DNA from 3 places in the Streptomyces sp. NPDC002306 genome. Region 1 is predicted to be linked to each of the others. Evidence: riboswitches for the same ligand, from Rfam matches in the RefSeq annotation. Region 1 holds a riboswitch; each other region holds the start of a gene.
The links. A riboswitch is a leader RNA that binds a small molecule or an ion and turns the genes downstream of it on or off. The one in region 1 is predicted to bind S-adenosylmethionine.

Region 1 (7,289 bases):
GCGTGCCGGAACGCCTCGCGGCGCTGCAGTTCGGGGACGAGACCCCGGGTGATCGCCGGGAGGTCGTGCCCGGCGACGGCGGGCCGCAGCCGGAACCCGGTCAGCCCGGCCGCCTGGAACTCCTGCAACAGATCGGCGAGTTGGGTCGGTGTCCCGGTGAAGACGCGGGCGTCGCCGGTGAACTCCTCGCCCGCGAGGGTGTCGAGGCGGTCGCGGCGGGCGGCGGCCTCGGCCGGGTCGTCGTCGAGAAAGACCAGCAGGTCGCCGAAGACGTGCAGCGGTTCGGCGGCGCGCCCGGCGGCCAGTTGTTCGGCGCGGATCTCGGCGACGATCGCGCGGGCCTGGCCGGCGTCGTGCGGGGTGACGAAGCCGACGTCGGTGGCGCGGGCCACCAGCCGGTAGGGGACCGTGTCGTGCGCGAGCGCCGTGACCAGCGGCTGGCCCTGGGGCGGACGCGGGGTGATGGAGGGGCCCTTGACGCTGAAGTGGCGCCCCTCGAAGTCGATGTAGTGCAGCTTGTCGCGGTCGATGAAGCGTCCGGTGGCCGCGTCCCGGATCTCCGCGTCGTCCTCCCAGCTGTCCCAGAGGCGGCGCACCACCTCGACGTGGTCGGCGGCCTCGTCGAAGAGGTCGGCCACCAGTTCCCGGGTGGCCGGGGCGTCGTAGGCCTCGATGCGGGGGATCGTGCGGCGGCCGAAGTGGGCGGCCTCGGTCGGCCGGGCGGTGATCTGGACGCGCAGGCCCGCCCGGCCGGTGCTCACGTAGTCGAGCGTGGCGATCGCCTTGGACAGGTGGAACGGCTCCGTGTGGGTGACCACCGCGGTCGGCACCAGGCCTATGTGGCGGGTGAGGGGGGCGATCCGGGAGGCGACGAGTACGGCGTCGAGGCGGCCCCGGACCTGGTCGGTGCGCTCGTCCGGGTCGAGGAAGTGCGAGGACTGCGGGCCCAGGCCGTCCTCGATCGTGACGAAGTCGAGCAGGCCGCGCTCGGCCTCGGCGACCAGGCCGGCCCAGTATCCGGCGGTGAACAGCTCACGGGGGCGGGCGGCCGGATCACGCCAGGAGGCGGGGTGCCAGCCGGTGCCGTCGAGGGCGACGGCGAGATGGAGGGAGGGCGAAGCAGCGGGAGTCGAGGACACGGGGGTGCCTTCCTGGAGGTCCGTACGAGAGAGCCGGCCGCACGCGACAGGGCGGGCCAGGCGGGGAACGGGTCAGGAGCAACAGAGCGCGCCGGCCACGCGCTGGAGGTCGATGTGCTGCCGGGAGTGGAGGTGCGCGGAACGCGGTGTGCCGATCACGTTCGTCCCTCCCTCGTCAGGGCGTGCTCACACGCGCGGTACGACTCGTCCTGGCTCACAACGCCTCGACCTCACCGGTTGTTCCCGGTGCGCGCACCGACAGGATGGTCGAGCGGCGGCGGAGGGTGAAGCCGAGGGACTCGTAGAGGCGGATCGCCGGGGTGTTGTCGGCGGCGGCGTGCAGGAAGGGGGTGTCGCCGCGGTCCCGGATGCCCGCGGCGACCGCGCGGATCAGCCGGGTGCCGAGGCCCCGGCCGCGGTGGTCCGGGTCGGTGCAGACCGCGCTGATCTCGGTCCAGCCGGGCAGCCGGAGCCGTTCGCCGGCCAGGGCGATCAGCCGACCCTGGTGCCGGATGCCGAGGTAGGTGCCGAGGGCGACGGTCCGTTTCAGGAACGGGCCCGGACGGGTACGGGCGACCAGGTCGAGGATCTCCGGCACGTCGGCGGGGCCGAGCCGGACCGCCTCCGGGGCGGCCTCGGTGAACAGCGTCTCGGTGGCGACGAGTTGGACGCCCACTCCCCCGCCGACGGTCTCCCAGCCGGCCGGGACCCCGTCGACCGGTTTGATCGTCACGGCGGTTCCGGGACCGACGAGGGTGCGCAGGTCGTCCCAGGCGGCCGGGTCCGTGGGGTCGGCGAGCGCGGCGAAGGCGTAGACGTCGGCCGGGTAGCGGGCGGCGCGCCCGAACCGTTCGGCGAGGTGGGCGTGGGGGCCGGTGAGCGCGGCCCAGACGGCGTTGTCGAGCGGGTGCGGGTGGGGCGGGCGGGCCACGGAGGCGGGGTCCTTCCTGCACGGATTCGGCCGAGCCGGCTCGGCTCGCGGGAGCGCGGGTCCTCCCCGCGCCGGTCAGGAGTCGGTCAGCGGCAGGCCGGGCGGGTCGATCTCGGACTTGGCGACGGCCTCGTTGGAGAGGTTCCAGGCGGCCAGCCACTTGGCGTACTGGCCGTTGTCGATGAGGTGGTTGATCGCGTCGGCGAGGGGCTTGGCGAGGCCGCTGTCCTTCTTGGCGGTCGCCGCGATCAGACCCTGGAGGGACGCGCCCGCGCCGGAGTACGTGCCCGCGTTGGCGGTCGGCGTGTTCGTGCTCGCCGTCTGGGTGACGTGGTAGGCGACGCTCGGGTTGGGGGCGAAGTAGACGTCGATCTTGCCGCTGTTGAGCGCAAGGTAGGTGCTGTTGGCGTCCTGGAAGTACTTGATGGTGAGCTTCTTCCCCTCGCTCTCCAGCTTCTTCTTCCACGCGATGAGGATGCGTTCCTGGTTGGTGCCCGCGCCGACCGAGACGGTCTTGCCCGCGAGGTTCGCGTAGTCGCCGTCGAACTTCCAGCCGGCGGACTTCAGCGTCTCGAAGGCGAGGTTGTCCTGGCGGTAGGAGGCGAACTCGTACTTCTTCTTGCGCTCCTCGGTGTCGGTGACGTTGGTGAAGGCGACGTCGACCTTGCCACTGTCGATGCCGACGAAGAGGTTCTCCCAGGTGAATCTCTTCACCTCCGGCTTCAGGCCGAGCACCGCGGCGACCAGGCGGGCGAGGTCGGGCTCGGAGCCGGTGAGGGTCTTCTGGTCGCTGCCGACGTACCCCAGCGGGGCGGAGCCCGAGGGCAGGGTGCCGCTGCCGATGACCAGGGTGCCGCTCTTGCGTACGGAGGCGGGCAGTTGGGCGCTGATGGACTTGACCTCGGAGACCTTGACGGTGGTCTCCTGGGCGGCGCCGTTGGAGACCCGGCCGAGGGTCACGCTGCCCGAGGCGGCGCTGTCGGTGGTGGTGGCGGCGTCGCTCTCGCCGCCGCAGGCGGCGAGTCCGGTGGCGAGGGTGGCCGCGGCGGTCGCCGCGGTGATGCCACGGAGGAGGCTGCGTCGGGTGAAGTGGGCAGGCATGGCCGTCCTTTGTCGCTGAGGGGCGGAAGCTGATGAGGCAGGACTGAGGAGACGCAGGGGTGGTGCTGTGTGGGGGGAAGCCGGGGCCGAGGCGGGGTCAGAGCACCTTGCTGAGGAAGTCCCGTGTGCGCTCGTGCCGGGGCTTGTCGAGCACTTCGGAGGGCGGTCCCTGTTCGACGATCTTTCCGCCGTCGATGAAGACGACCCGGTCGGCGATCTCGCGGGCGAAGCCGACCTCGTGGGTGACGATCACCAGCGTGGTGCCGCTGGTCGCCAGATCCTTGATGACGGCGAGGACCTCGCCCACGAGTTCGGGGTCGAGCGCGGAGGTCGGCTCGTCGAAGAGAATCACGCCGGGACGCAGGGCGAGGGCGCGGGCGATGGCCACGCGCTGCTGCTGGCCACCGGACAGCTGACGCGGATAGGCGCCGGCCTTGTCGGCGAGGCCTACCCGGTCGAGCAGTTCGCGGGCCAGTGCCTGGGCGGCGGCCTTGCCGAGCTTCCCGGTCGCCACCGGCGCGGCGGCGACGTTGTCCAGCACGGTCAGATGCGGAAAGAGGTTGAAGTTCTGGAAGACGAAGCCGATACGGCCGCGTTGGGCCAGGATCGCGCGCTCGCTCAGCTCGCGCAGCCGTCCGCCGTGCCGACGGACGCCGATCGGTTCGCCGTTGAGGCTGACGTGGCCGATCTCCGGCTTCTCCAGGTGGTTGATGACCCGCAGCAGGGTCGACTTGCCGGAGCCGGACGGGCCGAGGATCACGGTGACCTCCCCGGGCCGTACGGTCAGGTCGACTCCGTCCAGCACCCGGTGGGTGCCGTACCACTTGTGCACGTCGTGCACCTCGACGGCGGCGGGCGCGGCCTCGGCGGTGGTGAGCGTCTCGGTGGTCATACGGCGGTCTCCCTGCGCGCACGGTCACGAAGGTCCCGCAGGCCGGTGCGCAGCTTCTGCAGCGGGGTCGGCGGCAGGGAGCGCGTGGCGCCCCGGGCGTAGTACCGCTCGACGTAGAACTGGACGACGGACACGAGGCTCGTGAGGATCAGGTACCAGACGGTGACGACCAGGAGCAGCGGCACGATGTCACCGGGGTAGGTGGAGCCCATGCTCTGCGCGGAGCCGAACAGGTCGAGCAGCGAGACGTAGAAGACCAGTGAGGTGCTCTTGATCAGGCCGATCAGCTGGTTGACGTAGTTCGGGGTGATGGAGCGCAGTGCCTGTGGGAAGACGATCCTGCGGAACTGGTAGCCCTTGGGCAGGCCGAGGGCCGAGGCGGCCTCGTGCTGGCCCTGGTCGACGGAGAGGATGCCGCCGCGCACCACCTCGGCGGCGTAGGCGGCCTCGTTCAGGCTCAGGCCGATGACGGCGACCACCATGTCGGTGGCGAGCCGGGACTCGTCGAAGGAGAAGAAGGCGGGGCCGAAGGGGACTCCGACGCTCAACGTCCGGTACAGGGCGGAGAAGTTGTACAGGAACAGCAGCACCACGATGAGCGGGATGGAGCGCAGCGCCCAGACGTAGGTCCAGCTGGCGGCGCGCAGCACCGGGCTCTTCGAGAGTCTGGCGAGGGCCAGCAGGATGCCGCCGAGGAGGCCCAGCACCGCGCTGTAGGCGGCCACTTCGAGGGTGATCAGCAGTCCGTCGAGGATCGTCGGGCGCAGGAACCAGTAGCCGAAGCGGTCCCACTGGTAGAAGGGATTGGTCACCAGGCCGTGGACGAACTGGGCGATCAGGACCAGGGCGACCGCGGTGGCGATCCACCGTCCGGGCCTGCGCAGTGACTGAACACGCTGTGCGGTGAGCTTTTCTGACGGAGTGTCGGTAATGGGTGCGGCGGCGAGGGTGACGGCGCCTGGGGGTTCGCTCATGAAGGGCTCCGGCGGGAGTCGGACACCCCGGTTCACGGCCGGCGTGGGCCTGCTCACGGCCGCGGCAGGGTGGCGGGAGCCACTCCGGGAGGCGTACGCGGGCACGGCGCACGGATGCGTGCGAAGAACCGGGGCGAGGCGGACAACGGCACACCGCGCGGGCGGTGTTCGTCAGGAACGCGAGGTCGGGGCGGTGTGCGGAGTCAGCCCCGACAGCGGGCACGGCCCGGTGCGGTACACAGTGCGCTGTTCACGCGGAGCAGGTCGACGGCGCGGTCGACGACGAGTGGGCGGGCGTACGGCCGTACGCAGCCCTGGGCACGGCGGGCGGCCGTCCTCACAGCTGCGTACATGTCCGTCACCGTCACTCTTCCGGCCCGTGGGGCCTCGCGCTTACCGAAACGTCATCCGGTCCGGTCGTCACCTGGGGCACCCCACCGCGGTGCGAGGGTTGCCGGTCAGCAAGCCAGGGCTTGTCGCTGACGCTCATGACCGATCTGGTCCGTATGTTAGGTCAGTCGCCCGAACGTATGTCAACGCCCGTCCACTTGGCGGACCGGTTCACGGCCGGTCGACCTGCGGCCGGGTGCCGCCGTGGCCCGCCGCGTGGGCGGCCCAGTCCAGGATCTGGACGGCCGATCCGGCGGCCTCCAGGCCGCGGCAGTGGGCGTGGTGGCGGCGGGCGATGCCGTCGAGGTCGAGGTGGGCGCCGAAGGCCGGGTGGGCGGCCAGGCGCCGGGCGTAGGCCCACAGGGCCGGGTGGCCGACGAGGCGGTGCACGGCGGCGGCGTCCAGGTGGTGCCGGTGCACGGTGTCCAGCCTGACCAGCGTCACCCACAACTCGACGTCGGCGGCGGTGAGTTCGTCGCCGACGAGCCAGGGCCGGCCGGAGAGGCGGCGGTCCAGCGTACCGAGCGCGCCGAGCAGGAGGTCGAGGGCGTCGGCACGCTCGGCCGCCCCGGCGTCGGCCTGTCCGGCGCGCTGCGCGGCCTCGTCGATCCCCTGCGCGCACAGCCGTCGCACGGTCTCGGTCTCCGCCTCGGTACCGCACGGGTACAGCGCGGGACGGCCGCCGCCGAAACCGCGCGCCAGGTCGCGCATGATGTCCGGGGCGTGGGTGCTGACGATCCGCCCCGACCAGCTGTCGCTGAGCACGGGCGCGAGGGCCGGTCCGGTGTAGTGGTGGGCGCTCGCCTCGTACAGCGGGCGCAGTGTGGCGTGGCCGCCGTCGGGACAGTCGGGGACCGCCGGCAGAAGCGTCACCGGACAGTCCTCGGCGAGGCCGAGCAGGCTGTGGGTGACGGCGATGCGCAGGCCGTCGGGACAGGCGGTGGACAGGTGCAGACGGTAGCGGCGGGGCACGGCGTAGTGCCCGCTGCGCGCGTCCCGGCCGATGCGGCCCCGGAAGGCGCGGGTGGACGGTACGGACCGGGCGGACGACACGGTGGCCTGAGGTGTGACGGACATGGCTCTCCCCTGGAGCGGGCGCGTGGACGTGGGCGCGGCGGAAGCGACGTCGGACGGGGAACGGGGTGCTCACCGGTACGGCCGGCGCGGGCCTCCTCGGCCGGGCGCCGTGGGTACGCCGGTGGTGGCCCGGCTCAGGTCAGGGGGCTGATGGCGCTGCACACCCGTTGCAGATCGATGTGCCGGCGGGAGGTCAGCAGAGGCGAACGGCCCACTCGCGCGGTGACCGGCCCAAGGCGCCTCATGTTTCCCTACCTGTTCACTAGGATTCCCCACTGGAGTGTCGATCCGCCCCGGGCCGCCGTCAAGAGGGTGTCCACGCAGCGGTCGGGAATCATCCGCGAGACCCCGCCGGTCCGCGTGCCGGGGCGCCTCGCCCGCGCCTCCGCCGTGGGGTCCGGGCCGCCGCGCGGAAAACGTCACGAAGCGGCGGCCCGGCGGGTGTTCAGCTGTCGTAGTCGACCGTCAGCTTCTCCGAGACCGGGAACGACTGGCACGTCAGGACGTAACCCGCGTCGATCTCGGCGCGCTCCAGCGCGAAGTTGCGGCGCATGTCCGCCTCGCCCTCGGTGACCAGCGCACGGCAGGTGCCGCACACCCCGCCCTTGCAGGCGAAGGGGAGGTCGGGGCGGGTCCGCTGGGCGCCGTCGAGGAGGGACCGCTCACGGGAGAGGGCGGAGGTGGTGGAGCGGCCGTCGAGGGTGATGGTGACCTGGCTGACCGGGCCGGACTCGATGGCGTCCTCGTGGTGGCGCACCTCGCGCACCGGTTCGTCGTCGGCGTAG
Region 2 (7,289 bases), on a different contig from region 1:
CCCGCCTCCCGCGACAGCACCAGCGCGCACCCCTCGTCGGAGACCACCGGCACCTCCTTCGCGACCAGGTTCATGCCGTCCCGGATCGGGTTCACGAGGGCGACGTCGGCCAGCCGGTACGCGGCCAGCGAGCGCGCGAAGTCGTCCTTCACATGCAGCACGACCGGAGTCCATCCCGGTGTCCCGTAGGCGGCGTTGATCTCGTCCGCGAGCCGCTGCACCTCGGCCGTGTAGTCGCGGTAGACGGCGAGGTCCTGCCGGGAGGGGTAGGCGAAGGCGACGTGCACGACCCGCTCGCGCCACTCCGGGTGGTCGTCGAGCAGCTGCCGATACGCCAGCAGGCCCCGCACGATGTTCTTCGACAGCTCGGTCCGGTCGACCCGCACGATCGTCCTGCGACCCTCGCCGATCTCCGTCCGCAGCGCGGCCATCCGCTCGCCGACGTCGGCCTGGTGGGACCGGGCGCGCAGGAACTCGGCGTCGGCCCCGAGGCCGTGCACGCCGATCACCGTGGTGCGGGCCGGACCCCCTGAGGCCGGCGTGTGCTCGATCGCCGCGCCCGGCTCGCCGGCCGGTCCGGTCGGGCGGATCCGCTCGGGATCCACCTCCCCGGCGCACTCCGTGAAGGCGCGCGCCCACCGCCGGGTGAGGAAGCCCAGCCGGTCCGCGCCGAGCATGCCCCGCACGATCTGCTCGCGGATGTCGTCCGGCAGCATCCGGAAGTAGTCCGGCGGTGCCCAGGGCGTGTGCGAGAAGTGGCCGATGCGCAGGTCGGGGCGGAGTTCGCGGAGCATGCCCGGCACCAGTGTCAGGTGGTAGTCCTGCACGATCGCCGTGGCCCCGTCGGCCGCGTCCTCGGCCAGCGCCCGCGCGAAGGCGCGGTTGTATCTCTCGTACGACGTCCACCGGCGCCGGAACTCCGCGTCGAAGGCCGGCTCCAGCGGTGTCTGGTAGAGCATGTGGTGGACGAACCAGAGCACGGAGTTGGCGATGCCGTTGTAGGCGTCGGCGTGCACGTCGGCCGGGATGTCCAGCATCCGCACCCCGCTCTCGCCCACACCGCGCCGGACCGCCTCGCGGTCGCCGTCGGACAGGGCGGAGCACACCCACAGCGCCCCCGCGTCCGGCCCGATGGCGGACAGGCCCGAGACCAGCCCGCCGCCGCCCCTGCGGGCGTGCAGCGAGCCGTCCTCGCGCACCTCGTACGAAACCGGGCCGCGATTGGACGCGACCAGCACCTCAGCACCGTGCGTGGAAGCCATACGCCTCAACCTAGCCCGGCCCGGAAACGCTCAAACGTGCGGCAGGCCCGCACAGTCCGGGGATATTTGTATACGACCGCTGGTGACCGTCACTCCGCGCGCGCGTCACGCGACCTTCCGTGACGCGTACTCCGCGATCTCGGCCATGGGCGGACGCTCCTCCGTGTCCACGGAGTACGTGCGTGGCTCGAAGCCGTCGGGGCCCCGCTCGAACTGGGTGAGAGAGGGCCGGATCAGGTGGCCGCGGGCCATGCGCAGCTGTGCGGTGCGGTAGATCGCGGCGGCCATCCGGCCCAGCGCCTGCCCGTCCTGGTGCCGGTGCTTGCGCACCCCGACGTCCACCTGGGCCAGGGCGTCGAGACCCACCAGGTGCAGCGAGTCGACCAGCATGCCGAGCTCCACGCCGTAGCCGACGGGGAAGGGGAGCTGTTCCAGCAGGGAGCGGCGGGCGGCGTACTCGCCGCCGAGCGGCTGCACGAATCCGGCCAGCCGCGGCCAGTGCATGTTCAGCAGCGGGCGGGCCATCAGCTCGGTGACCCGGCCGCCCTGGCCGGCCGTACGGCCGGAGTCGAGCACGTCGGCCCCGGTGCCCAGCGGGCGGTCGTACATGGCCTTGACCAGGTCGATGCCGGGGTCGGTGAGCAGCGGCCCCACGATCCCGGAGACGAAGTCGGAGGAGAACTCCTTCAGGTCGGCGTCGATGAAACAGACGATGTCCCCACGGGTGACCAGGAGCGACCGCCAGAGCACCTCGCCCTTGCCCGGCACGGCCGGGACGCGGGGCAGGATGTCGTCGCGGTGGACGACCCGGGCGCCCGCGGCGGCGGCCACCGCGGAGGTGCGGTCGGTGGATCCCGAGTCGACGACGACGATCTCGTCGACGAGCGGGACCTGCTGCATGAGGTCGTGACGGATCACGGCGACGATGTCGCCGACCGTCTCCTCCTCGTTCAGCGCGGGCAGGACGACGGAGACCGACTGGCCCCTGGCGCGCTTCGCGGCGAGGATCTTGTGGAGCGGGCGATCGGTCACGGACCAGGAGCGTGTGCTCAGCCAGCGCTCGACTTCTTCCAGCACAGTGGCGGCTCCTTCTACGTTCTCGCGGCGGGAGGTGGTGCCTGTCGTGCCGACGGCTGACGGGCCCGGGCATCTCGCGGTTCGGACGGTTATCTCAACTGTCCTGGCCTTCGGTTACAGTCTTGAACAACGCGGATGACCATCGCATGTCCAGGGTGGCCCCGCCGTTCACAACTTCATACCGCTCATCCAGAGGGGCAGAGGGATACGGCCCGATGAAGCCCCGGCAACCCTCCAGTCGGTTCTCGTTCACGCGAGGCTCCCGGCTCGGGAAGGTGCCAAATCCGTCTCACGGCGAGGTGCGCCGTGAGGAAGATGAGGAGAAAGGGCCTCGCCTCCATGGCTGTGCAGACCGCTGCAAGCACCACCAACTCCGTCGATCTGGGCCCCGCCGCGGCGCTTTCCTGCCGCGAGTGCGGACACCGCGTGCCGCTCGGCCCGGTCTTCGCCTGCGAGGAGTGTTTCGGCCCGCTCGAGATCGCCTACGACTTCTCGGCCTACGACACCGAGGAGCTCCGCAAGCGCATCGAGGCGGGCCCCGCGAACATCTGGCGCTACGCCCCGCTGCTGCCCGTCCCGGCCGACGTGGCGACCAAGCCCAACATCAACCCCGGCTGGACCAAGCTCGTCCAGGCCGACAACCTGGCGCGCGAGCTCGGGGTGACCGGCGGGCTGTACGTGAAGGACGACTCCGGCAACCCGACGCACTCCTTCAAGGACCGGGTCGTCGCCCAGGCCCTGGAGGCCGCGCGCGCCTTCGGCTTCACCACCCTCTCCTGCTCCTCCACCGGCAACCTGGCCGGCGCGGTCGGCGCCGCCGCCGCGCGGGCCGGCCTGCGCTCCTGCGTCTTCATCCCGCACGACCTGGAGCAGGGCAAGATCGTCATGGCCGCGGTCTACGGCGGTGAACTCGTCGGCATCGAGGGCAACTACGACGACGTGAACCGCTTCTGCTCCGAGCTGATCGGCGACCCGGCCGGCGAGGGCTGGGGCTTCGTCAACGTCAACCTGCGGCCGTACTACGCGGAGGGCTCGAAGACCCTCGCGTACGAGATCTGCGAGCAGCTCGGCTGGCGGCTGCCCGACCAGCTGGTCGTCCCGATCGCCTCGGGCTCCCAGCTCACGAAGATCGACAAGGGGCTCCAGGAACTGATCAGGCTCGGGCTGGTCGAGGACCGGCCGTACAAGATCTTCGGCGCGCAGGCGGAGGGCTGCTCGCCGGTGTCCGTGGCGTACAAGGCCGGCCACGACGTGGTGCGGCCGCAGAAGCCGGACACCATCGCCAAGTCCCTCGCCATCGGCAACCCGGCCGACGGGCCGTACGTCCTCGACATCGCGCGCCGCACGGGCGGTGCCGTGGAGGACGTGACGGACGAGCAGATCGTGGACGCGATCAAGCTGCTGGCGCGGACCGAGGGGATCTTCGCGGAGACGGCGGGCGGGGTGACGGTGGGCGTGACGAAGAAGCTCATCGAGGCCGGCCTGCTCGACCCGACGAAGACGACCGTCGTGCTGAACACCGGCGACGGCCTGAAGACCCTGGACGCGGTGGCCGGCACCGGCCTCACCACGACGATCCGCCCGAACCTGGACTCCTTCCGAGAGGCTGGCCTCGCATCATGAGCGTCAACGTCCGCATCCCCACCATCCTGCGCACCTACACCGGCGGCCAGGCCGAGGTGAGCGCCGAGGGCGCGACCCTCGCCGAGGTCATCTCCGACCTGGAGAAGAACCACACCGGCATCGCGGGCCGCGTCCTGGACGACGAGGGCAAGCTGCGCCGGTTCGTCAACGTGTACGTGAACGACGACGACGTCCGCTTCGAGCAGGGCCTGGCGACCGCGACCCCGGACGGCGCGGGTGTCTCCATCATTCCGGCGGTCGCCGGAGGCTGATCATTACCATCGGTAACCGAGATTACCGAGAGTTCATCGAATTGCCCCCTCCGTGAGAGAAGCGGAGGGGGCAATTCAGTGTGGTTGAGCGCGGTACAGTTGGGGAAGCCGCCCCCGATTCCAGGGCGGGCGACCTTCGCAGCCCGCTGGACTGCCGATAAGAAGCAGCCAAAGTATGCAGGCCTTTTGCGCCTTTCGCTCCCTATGCCTGGCCCAACTTGCCCTGAAACCAGGCGAATTGTAGGTAGATTCCGGACCCGTCATGCCCGGATTTCTCGTCCGATTGACCTGTTGCAGACGGCAGTTGGACAGATACATTCAGCCGCGGTCGACGCGTTCCGGCGCACGCCCCCGGCCAATGGGGGGTGAGGTCTGACCCGGATTCGCGAAGTGCGGATCTGTGCAAGGGCCAGTAATAGGGGAGTTAGGCATGGCTCAGGGCACCGTCAAGTGGTTCAACGCGGAGAAGGGGTACGGCTTCATCGCGGTCGACGGTGGTGCGGACGTGTTCGTCCACTACAGCGCGATCCAGATGGACGGGTACCGCACCCTGGAAGAGGGCCAGCGGGTCGATTTCGAGATCTCGCAGGGTCAGAAGGGGCCGCAGGCGGACATGGTCCGCCTGGCGACCGGCTGAAGCACGCGCCGACTTACTGCAGCGACGTTCTTCTGTACTGCTCGAAGGGCTCGTATCCCACGGGGTGCGAGCCCTTCGGCCTGCCCGGGGTCCGCCGCGCGCGCCCCCGGATCACCGGCCCGCGCCGGCGTCCGTCCGTCACCCGACCGCCGCCTCCCGTCGTGCCTGCCGCGCGGGCGCACCTTGCACTCGGGCGGGGCGAGTGCTAATCATTGGCGTTAGCACTCTGAAGGTGAGAGTGATAACGAAGGACCGGTTCGGTGAGGCCCGCAGGCCAGGTGGTGCAAGGAACCACGGGGCAGGCAGGCCGTCCGTCGCGGGCGCCAGCGCGGTCCGGAGCAATCCACCCCAGTCCGGGAGGACCACTTCACATGGCCAAGATCATCGCGTTCGACGAGGAGGCACGGCGCGGTCTCGAGCGCGGGATGAACCAGCTCGCCGACGCCGTCAAGGTCACCCTTGGCCCCAAGGGCCGCAACGTCGTCCTCGAGAAGAAGTGGGGCGCCCCCACGATCACCAACGATGGTGTTTCCATCGCCAAGGAGATCGAGCTCGAGGACCCGTACGAGAAGATCGGCGCCGAGCTGGTCAAGGAAGTCGCCAAGAAGACGGACGACGTCGCCGGCGACGGTACGACCACCGCGACCGTGCTCGCCCAGGCGCTGGTCCGTGAGGGCCTGCGCAACGTGGCCGCCGGTGCCAACCCGATGGCCCTCAAGCGTGGTATCGAGAAGGCCGTCGAGGCCGTCTCCGGTGCCCTGCTGGAGCAGGCCAAGGATGTCGAGACCAAGGAGCAGATCGCTTCCACGGCCTCCATCTCCGCCGCCGACACCCAGATCGGCGAGCTCATCGCCGAGGCGATGGACAAGGTCGGCAAGGAAGGCGTCATCACCGTCGAGGAGTCCCAGACCTTCGGTCTGGAGCTGGAGCTCACCGAGGGTATGCGCTTCGACAAGGGCTACATCTCGGCGTACTTCGCCACCGACATGGAGCGTATGGAGGCGTCGCTCGACGACCCGTACATCCTGATCGCCAACTCCAAGATCGGTTCCGTCAAGGACCTGCTCCCGCTCCTGGAGAAGGTCATGCAGTCGGGCAAGCCGCTGCTGATCATCGCCGAGGACGTCGAGGGCGAGGCCCTGTCGACCCTGGTCGTCAACAAGATCCGTGGCACCTTCAAGTCCGTCGCCGTCAAGGCCCCGGGCTTCGGTGACCGCCGTAAGGCCATGCTCGGCGACATCGCCATCCTCACGGGCGGCGAGGTCATCTCCGAGGAGGTCGGCCTCAAGCTGGAGAACGCGACCCTGGACCTCCTGGGCCGCGCCCGCAAGGTCGTCATCACCAAGGACGAGACGACGATCGTCGACGGCTCCGGTGACACCGACCAGGTCCAGGGCCGGGTCAACCAGATCCGCGCCGAGATCGAGAACTCGGACTCGGACTACGACCGCGAGAAGCTCCAGGAGCGCCTGGCGAAGCTGGCCGGCGGCGTGGCCGTCATCAAGGCCGGTGCCGCCACCGAGGTCGAGCTCAAGGAGCGCAAGCACCGCATCGAGGACGCCGTCCGCAACGCGAAGGCGGCCGTCGAGGAGGGCATCGTCGCCGGTGGTGGCGTGGCCCTGCTCCAGGCCTCCTCGGTCTTCGAGAAGCTCGAGCTCTCGGGTGACGAGGCGACCGGCGCCAACGCCGTGAAGCTCGCGCTGGAGGCCCCGCTCAAGCAGATCGCCGTCAACGGTGGTCTCGAGGGTGGCGTCATCGTCGAGAAGGTGCGCAACCTGCCCGTCGGCCACGGCCTGAACGCCGCGACCGGTGAGTACGTCGACATGATCGCCGAAGGCATCATCGACCCGGCGAAGGTCACGCGCTCTGCCCTGCAGAACGCCGCCTCCATCGCCGCGCTGTTCCTCACCACCGAGGCCGTCATCGCCGACAAGCCGGAGAAGTCCGCGGCTCCGGCCGGCGGCGGCATGCCGGGCGGTGACATGGACTTCTGATCCTTCGCGCACCGCGAGGATCGGACCCGTCCGTTCAGTACCGAGGGCGGCACTCCCTGGAAACAGGGGGTGCCGCCCTCGGGCGTTTTCACGGGGAATCCCAGGCAGGGCCGCGCGGGGAGCGGTGCGGTGAGGCGTGGTGAGTGGCGCGGATCACATCCGATGGGCGGGGGGTCGGCGGAATGCGGCGGCCCGCGGGTCCGTTGACGCCACAGTGCTTTCGATGCACACGCACATACCGACCAGTCCAGTCAATTCACCAGGAGCCCCCCACGTGACCGTCAACGCGTCCTCCGCCTCCCGTGCCGCGGAGATCCTGTCCCGTCCCGTCGCGCTCAACGGCCTCACCGTCCCGAACCGCATCGTGATGGCGCCGATGACGCGCCAGTTCTCCCCGGGCGGCATCCCGGGCGAGGACGTGCTG
Region 3 (7,289 bases), on a different contig from region 1:
CACGGTCGGTGGAGGCGACGATGACCGGACGGCCGGGCGGCTCGGCGCGCACCAGCTGCCGGATGAGCTCGTCGGCCGTCACACCCGGCTTGGAGAACAGCACCCGCACCCCGCGCGGCGGTGCCAGCAGCACCGGCGCGGCCAGTTCGGCGCCGTCGAAGACACAGGTGACCTCCGCGCCGGTCTGCGCGGCGAGCTGCGAGAGCTGTCCGAGCAGCCGCAGCCGCTGCTTCTCCAGCGGCATCTGCGGATAGCCGGTCTTGGTGACGTTGTAGCCGTCGACCACCAGATGCGCCTGCGGCAGCGCGAGCAACTGGTCGAGGATCGCCGGATCGTCCTCGGACAGCGCGCGGTTGGCGATGTCCTTCGGGGTCATCCGGCCGGGCTCGACCGCGTCCACGGTCTCCGCGGGCCGTACGGACACGGGCGGCAGCGCCAGTTCCCGGCGCAGCCCCTGGGCCGCGTCGAGCACGGTGTCCAGCAGCAGCCGCAGCCGCATGTCCTCGACGCTGCGCCCCTCCCGGGCCGCCCTGCGGCTCGCCTCCAGGGCCGCCTCCACCTCGCCCAGGCGCCCCTTCAGGCGCCGCGACTCGCTCTCGGCGGAGGACACCTGCGCCTGCGTCTCGGCGCGCACGGCCTCGATCTCGGCCTGCACCTTGCGCAGCGCCGCCTCGCCGCGCTTGACGTCGCTGAAGGCCGCGCGCAGCTTGCGGTGAAGCGATTCCGCTTCCCGCTTCGAGGCGTCCAGTTCGGTCCGCAGCCGCTCGGTCTCGGCCCGGGTCTGCTCACGGGAGCGGTCGAGCTCCTCGCGCAGCCGCTCCAGCTCGGCGCGGCTCTCCTCGTCGGCCCGCTCGGCGTCCGCGCGCAGCGCCTCCTCGCCGGCCGCGGTCACCAGCTTCACCCAGCCGGTGGGCCGCAGCACATAGGCCGCGGCCGCCACGTCCAGCGGGTCCGCGGCCGGGGGCGGCGAGCCCGAGTCGAGCGCGCCGCAGAGTTCCGGCTGCGCCTCTCTGAACTTCTCGCCGATCCGCTGCCGGAAGAGGGTGTCCGCCTCCAGCGCCGCGGCCATGGCGTTGCCCGCGAACTTGACCCGACGATTCGGGGCGAAGCGGGCGTACTGCCGTAGCTGGGCGGGCAGTTCCCCGAGGGTCAGCCCGCCGAAGCCGTCCGAGACGATCTGCACGACCCGGCGCCGCACGCCGTCGGGCAGGGGACGGTCGAGCACCTCGGCGGCGCCGTCGCCCGGCCCCCCGCCTGCGCTCTCCACCATCCGTCACACCCCAATACCTGTGCGGGGCCGCTCCCTCTCAGGAGCCGGCGCCCGGCCTGTCCACGAGCTCCACCTGATCCACCGCGTTGCACCAGCGGCAGCGCACCGACTCGATGGTCTCACTGACCACCTCGCGCTCCTCGACGTTCGGCGCACCGGCCAGGTCGAGGTGGACGTACTCCACCACCTTCGACGAACGGGTCACGTCGAAACGCGTGAGGTTGCCGCAGAGGGTGCAGCGCCACCGCGTCGAGGCGGTCGGCAGGGGAACCGTCATCGGGGCTGTTCGCCTTCCTTCTATTGTCCGTGATGCACCGTGCTCTCCCCGGCGCATGTGGCTCGTAACCCTACGGCCTGGCGGGTACTCATCGCCCGTCCCTCCACGGCGGCGAGGCGGTCTGTCTGAGTGCGTCCCGGTACGTCATGCTCTGTAGCCATGATCAGCAACTGGAACGGAACCGCGGTCAGAGCGTTCCGGAAACCGTCGGCGCCCGTGACGTACGGGCTGATCGCCCTGTGCTGCCTGGTCTTCCTGATCGGCCCGGCGTCGGGCTTCAACCCGGGATACGGCACCGGTGACGGGCTGGCGGCTGCCCAGCGAACGTATTTCCGGCACTGGGGCGTGGTCCCGGCCGACCTGTTCCAGAACGCCGCCGGACAGGCCCTGACACCCGTCACGGCCCTGTTCGTGCACGGCAGCTGGGTCCACCTGCTCGGCAACATGCTCTTTCTCTACGTCTTCGGCGCGATGACCGAGGAGCGGATGGGCCGGGTCGAGTTCACCTTGTTCTACGTCGGCTGCGGCTACCTCGCGCTGCTGGGGTACGCGGTGGCCAACGCCGGCTCCGAGCAGTCGCTGGTCGGCGCGTCCGGGGCGATCTCCGCGGTGCTCGGCGCGTTCCTGTTCCTGTTTCCCCGGGCCCGGGTGACCAGTCTCCTGCCGTTCCTGTTCTTCCTGCCGCTGCGCTTCCCGGCGTGGATCGTGCTGCCCTTCTGGGCCGCCCTGCAATGGGTGGCGGCGGGCCGGGCGACCGAGGGGCCCGGCGTGGCCTATCTGGCGCACCTGGTGGGCTTCGGCGCGGGCTTCCTCTACGCGTGGGTGCGATTCGGCCGTACGACTAGAGTGAGGGCCGCCCCAGCCCCGGCCCCCGAGGGAGAGACCCAGCCGTGATCACCGCGATCGTCCTGATCAAGACCAGCGTGGACCGGATCCCCGAGATCGCGGAGTCGATCGCCGCGCTGGAGTCCGTGAGCGAGGTCTTCTCGGTCACCGGCACCTACGACCTGATCGCGATGGTGCGGGTGCGCCAGCACGAGGATCTGGCGGAGGTCATCCCGGGCCGGATCAGCAAGATCCCCGGCGTGGAGGGCACGGACACGCACGTGGCCTTCCGGACGTACTCCCAGCACGACCTGGAGGCGGCGTTCGCGATCGGTCTCGACTCCTGACCACCGCCTCCCGGGACCGCGCGGTCAGGCCGCCGGGACGCAGCGGCCGTCCTCGGTCCGGTACCGCCACTTCGCGCCGTCCCTGACCAGCTCCCGCACCGCGGTCACGAACCGCTCCACGTGCTCGTCCGGCGTCCCCGCGCCGAAGCTCACCCGGATCGCGTTGAGGGACTTCTCGCCCGGCGCGGCCTCGGGGGCACCGCACTCGCCCTGGTCGCCGGGGTCGCCGCCCAGCAGGGTGCGCACCAGCGGGTGGGCGCAGAACAGACCGTCGCGGACGCCGATGCCGTACTCGGCGGAGAGCGCGGCGGCGAAGTGGGAGCTGTTCCAGCCCTCCACGACGAAGGAGATCACGCCCACACGCGGGGCGTCGTCGCCGAAGAGCGACAGGATCCGCACCTCCGGGACCTCGGCGAGGCCCGCCCGGACCGTGTCGATGAGGTGCCGCTCGCGGGCCACGAGGGTGTCGAAGCCGGCCTCGGTGAGGGCCTTGCAGGCGGAGGCGATCGCGTAGGCGCCGATCACGTTGGGCGAGCCCGCCTCGTGCCGGGCGGCGCCCTCGTGCCACTCCACGTCCACTGCCCCGTCCGCGCGCCGGGTCACCCGGCGGCTGGCGCCGCCACCCGCGAGGTACGGCTCGGCCGCGCGCAGCCAGTCGGCACGGCCGGCCAGGACGCCGGAGCCGAACGGGGCGTACAGCTTGTGGCCGGAGAAGGCGACCCAGTCGACGTCGAGGTCACGGACGGACACCGGGTGGTGCGGGGCGAGCTGGGCGGCGTCCAGGACGATGCGGGCGCCGTGCGCGTGGGCCACGGCCGCCAGTTCGCGCACGGGCCACAGCTCCCCGGTGACGTTCGAGGCGCCGGTGACACAGACCAGGGCCGGTCCGTGCGGGTCGCGGCCGGCGAGGGCGCGCTCCAGGCCCGCCACCGCCTGACCCGGGGTGCGGGGGGCGTCGAGGCAGGTGACCCGGGCGTTCTTCCAGGGCAGCAGCGAGGCGTGGTGCTCGGTCTCGAAGACGAAGACCTGGCAGTCGGCGGGCAGCGCGGCCGCCAGCAGGTTCAGGGAGTCGGTGGTCGACCGGGTGAAGACCACCTGGTCGTCGGTCCGGCAGCCGAGGAACTCCGCGACGGTCGCGCGGGCGTTCTCGAAGAGGTCCGTGGAGAGCTGGGAGAGGTAGCCGGCGCCGCGGTGGACGCTGCCGTAGTACGGCGCGTACGCCGCCACGTCGTCCCAGACGCGCTGGAGGGCGGGGGCGCTGGCCGCGTAGTCGAGCGCCGCGTAGGTGACTTCGCCGCCCGTGACCAGCGGGACGGTGACATCCCGCCCCAGAACGGGCATCTGGTGACAAATGGTCTGGTCGGCGGCAGCGGTGGGGACGGACATGGGTACTCCCGTGAGAAGCAAGGCGGAACCACCACGCGAGCCGCGCCGGGCGCGAGCGTGGGGAGGGTGAAAGGGGTACGCGGAGGCGGGGCTCTACGCCCTATCGCATTCGCTTGCTCACGGAAGGCTCCCTCGAGGACCAGGACCCCTGGTGCCGCGCTCGCTCAGGAGCGTTCGAGGGGTCCGCGCTTGCCGTGGACCTCGCTGCCCACGACCTGGTCTTCACCCGGGGCACCCCGCCACGGACGGAGGGTTGCCGGACAGTCGGCCGGGGCCTCATGACTGTCACTCATGACCTGGTTCACCATCCTGCCACACGGTCATCGACGCGCAAGGCGCGGTCCGAATCCTGGACCGCGCCTCGCGTCGCACCGGCCGGGGGTCAGGCGTTGCCGACCGATCGGGGGGTCAGGCGTTGCCGACCGATCGGGGGGTCAGGCGTTGCTGACGGCCACCCAGCGCTCCAGCGTCCGCTTGGCCGCGCCCGAGTCGATCGACTCGGCCGCGGCGGCCATGCCGGCCCGGATCTGCTCGGCCAGCGTCCCGGTGCCGGGCTCCAGCGCCACCAGCGCCGCCGCGGAGTTCAGCAGCACCGCGTCCCGCACCGGGCCCCTCTCGCCGTTCAGCAGCCGGCGCGCCACGTCCGCGTTGAACGACGCGTCGGCACCGCGCAGCGCCTCCACCGGCACCAGCTCGACACCGACATCGCGCGGGTCGAAAGTCTCCTCGGTCACCTTGCCGTCCCGGACGATCCACACCCGGGAGGTGGCCGTCGTGGTGAGCTCGTCGAGACCGTCGTCGCCGCGGAAGACCAGCGAGGAGTTGCCGCGCTCGGCGAAGACGCCGGCGATGATCGGCGCCACCCGCGGATCGGCCACCCCGACCGCCTGGGCCCGTACCTTCGCCGGGTTGGTCAGCGGACCGAGGAAGTTGAACACCGTCCGGATGCCCAACTGCCCGCGCGCCGCCGCCACATGACGCAACGCCGGATGGAACTTCACCGCGAAGCAGAAGGTGATCCCGGCCTCCTCGGCGACCTCCGCCACCCGCTTCGGCGTCAGTTCGAGATTGACCCCGAGCTTCTCCAGCACGTCCGAGGCACCCGACGCCGACGACGCCGCCCGGTTGCCGTGCTTGACGACCTTGGCGCCGGTGCCGGCGATGACGATGGAGGACATCGTGGAGATGTTCACCGTCTTCGCGCCGTCGCCGCCCGTGCCGACGATGTCGACGGTGGCGCCCGGCACGTGGATGACGTTCGCGTGTTCGTACATCGCCTGGACCAGGCCCGTGATCTCCTGGACGGTCTCGCCCTTGGCCCGCAGCGCCACCACGAACCCGGCGATCTGGGCGTCGGTCGCCTCGCCGCGCATGATCCGGTCCATGGCCCAGGCGGTGCTCTCCGCGCTCTGGTCACGGCCCTCCAGCAGACCGTTCAGTACCGCGGGCCAGGAACGGCCCGCCGCGATGTCGCCTCCAGCGGGGGTCACAGCGCTCATCAGCCGCTCCTGGTTCGTAGACGGTTCGCGGACGGTTCGCGGACCCGAAAAAGCTGGTTACACCCTATCCAGCGCCGGGCACCGCGAAGGGCCCCGCCCGGAGACCGGACGGGGCCCTTCTGTGCGCGTGGCGAGCGCAGCGATCAGTGGTGGCCGTGGCCGCTCGTGATCTCCTTGTACTCGTCGACGGTCGGCTTCGGGATCTGGCTGTCCTCGTCGAAGTACGCCTTGCTGAGCTTGGCGCGCAGCTTCTCGGAGCCCGTCACCTTGCGCTCGACACCGTTCTCGTCGACCGCGGGGCCGATCGCGAGCGGCTGGTACTGGTCGTGCGCGGTGATGGTGTGCAGCTGCTCCTGGCTGAGCGGCTCGTGCACCTCGATGAACTCGCCGTGCGGCAGGCGCTTGATGGTGCCGGTCTCGCGACCGTGCAGCACCTTGTCCCGGTCCCGGCGCTGGAGGCCGAGGCAGATCCGCTTGGTGAGGAGGAACGCGATGACCGGTCCGACGAAGAAGAAGATCCGGACGAACCAGGTGATCGAGTTGATCGACAGGTGGAGGTGGGTGGCCCAGAGGTCGTTGCCACCGCCGACCAGCGTGACCATGTAGATCGTGACCCAGGCGACGCCCAGCGCCGTACGGGTCGGCGCGTTGCGCGGGCGGTCCAGGATGTGGTGCTCACGCTTGTCGCCGGTGACCCAGGCCTCGATGAACGGGTAGACCGCCAGCGCGGCGAGCACGACACCGAAGAGGACCAGCGGGACGAACACGCCCAGGACGAGCGTGTGACCCCAGAAGTTGACCTCCCAGCCCGGCATGAAGCGGATGAGACCCTCGGCGAAGCCCATGTACCAGTCGGGCTGGGCGCCGGTGGACACCTGGTCCGGCCGGTAGGGGCCGATGGCCCAGATCGGGTTGATCTGCGCGATGGCCGCGATGACCGCGATGACACCGAAGACCAGGAAGAAGAAGCCTCCGGCCTTGGCCGTGTAGACCGGCAGCAGCGGCATGCCGACGACGTTCTTGTTGCTCTTGCCGGGGCCCGCGAACTGCGTGTGCTTGTGGTAGAAGACCAGGATCAGGTGGCCCACGACCAGGCCGAGCATGATGCCCGGCAGCAGCAGGATGTGGATCGAGTAGAACCGCCCCACGAAGTCGTGGCCCGGGAACTCACCGCCGAAGAGGAAGTACGAGATGTACGTGCCGACGATCGGCGTGGCCAGGATCGCGCCCTCGGTGAAGCGGACACCGGTGCCGGAGAGCAGGTCGTCCGGGAGCGAGTAGCCGGTGAAACCGGTGAACATGCCCAGGACGAACAGCAGGAAGCCGAACAGCCAGTTGATCTCACGCGGCTTGCGGAACGCGCCCGTGAAGAACACGCGCATCATGTGCACGAACATGCCGGCGAGGAAGATCAGCGCCGCCCAGTGGTGGATCTGCCGGATGAGCAGACCACCGCGCACGTCGAAGGAGATGTGCAGGGTGGAGTTGAACGCCTCCGACATCAGCTGTCCCTGGAGCGGGACGTAGCTGCCGTGGTACACCACCTCGTTCATCGACGGGTGGAAGAACAGCGTCAGGTACACACCCGTGAGGATGATGATGATGAAGCTGTAGAGGCAGACCTCACCCAACATGAACGACCAGTGGTCGGGGAAGATCTTGCGCATGTTGGACTTGGCCAGGGA

Region 2: linked by a shared signal. The riboswitch ahead of thrC (threonine synthase) and the one ahead of ACWCQK_RS00930 (amino acid ABC transporter permease) in region 1 are both predicted to bind S-adenosylmethionine.
Region 3: linked by a shared signal. The riboswitch ahead of ACWCQK_RS12045 (aminotransferase class V-fold PLP-dependent enzyme) and the one ahead of ACWCQK_RS00930 (amino acid ABC transporter permease) in region 1 are both predicted to bind S-adenosylmethionine.

Annotation. Positions count from the first base shown of each region.
Region 1 is NZ_JBSFCK010000001.1:207,549-214,837, forward strand. Features, by position in the region: gene ACWCQK_RS00905 (LLM class flavin-dependent oxidoreductase) at 1-1,139, opposite strand, end outside; gene ACWCQK_RS00910 (putative leader peptide) at 1,212-1,298, opposite strand; gene ACWCQK_RS00915 (GNAT family N-acetyltransferase) at 1,354-2,070, opposite strand; gene ACWCQK_RS00920 (transporter substrate-binding domain-containing protein) at 2,146-3,171, opposite strand; gene ACWCQK_RS00925 (amino acid ABC transporter ATP-binding protein) at 3,269-4,063, opposite strand; gene ACWCQK_RS00930 (amino acid ABC transporter permease) at 4,060-5,037, opposite strand; SAM riboswitch class IV at 5,422-5,531, opposite strand; gene ACWCQK_RS00935 (glutathione S-transferase C-terminal domain-containing protein) at 5,599-6,504, opposite strand; gene ACWCQK_RS00940 (putative leader peptide) at 6,639-6,749, opposite strand; gene paaE (1,2-phenylacetyl-CoA epoxidase subunit PaaE) at 6,950-7,289, opposite strand, start outside.
Region 2 is NZ_JBSFCK010000008.1:126,067-133,355, forward strand. Features, by position in the region: gene ACWCQK_RS18220 (alpha,alpha-trehalose-phosphate synthase (UDP-forming)) at 1-1,262, opposite strand, end outside; gene ACWCQK_RS18225 (glucosyl-3-phosphoglycerate synthase) at 1,368-2,339, opposite strand; SAM riboswitch class I at 2,522-2,661, shown strand; gene thrC (threonine synthase) at 2,679-3,962, shown strand; gene ACWCQK_RS18235 (MoaD/ThiS family protein) at 3,959-4,234, shown strand; gene ACWCQK_RS18240 (cold-shock protein) at 4,665-4,871, shown strand; gene groL (chaperonin GroEL) at 5,243-6,865, shown strand; gene ACWCQK_RS18250 (NADH:flavin oxidoreductase) at 7,140-7,289, shown strand, end outside.
Region 3 is NZ_JBSFCK010000005.1:5,540-12,828, reverse strand. Features, by position in the region: gene ACWCQK_RS12065 (NYN domain-containing protein) at 1-1,270, opposite strand, end outside; gene ACWCQK_RS12060 (hypothetical protein) at 1,308-1,547, opposite strand; gene ACWCQK_RS12055 (rhomboid family intramembrane serine protease) at 1,707-2,441, shown strand; gene ACWCQK_RS12050 (Lrp/AsnC family transcriptional regulator) at 2,438-2,719, shown strand; gene ACWCQK_RS12045 (aminotransferase class V-fold PLP-dependent enzyme) at 2,744-4,105, opposite strand; SAM riboswitch class IV at 4,286-4,402, opposite strand; gene trpD (anthranilate phosphoribosyltransferase) at 4,540-5,604, opposite strand; gene qcrB (cytochrome bc1 complex cytochrome b subunit) at 5,748-7,289, opposite strand, start outside.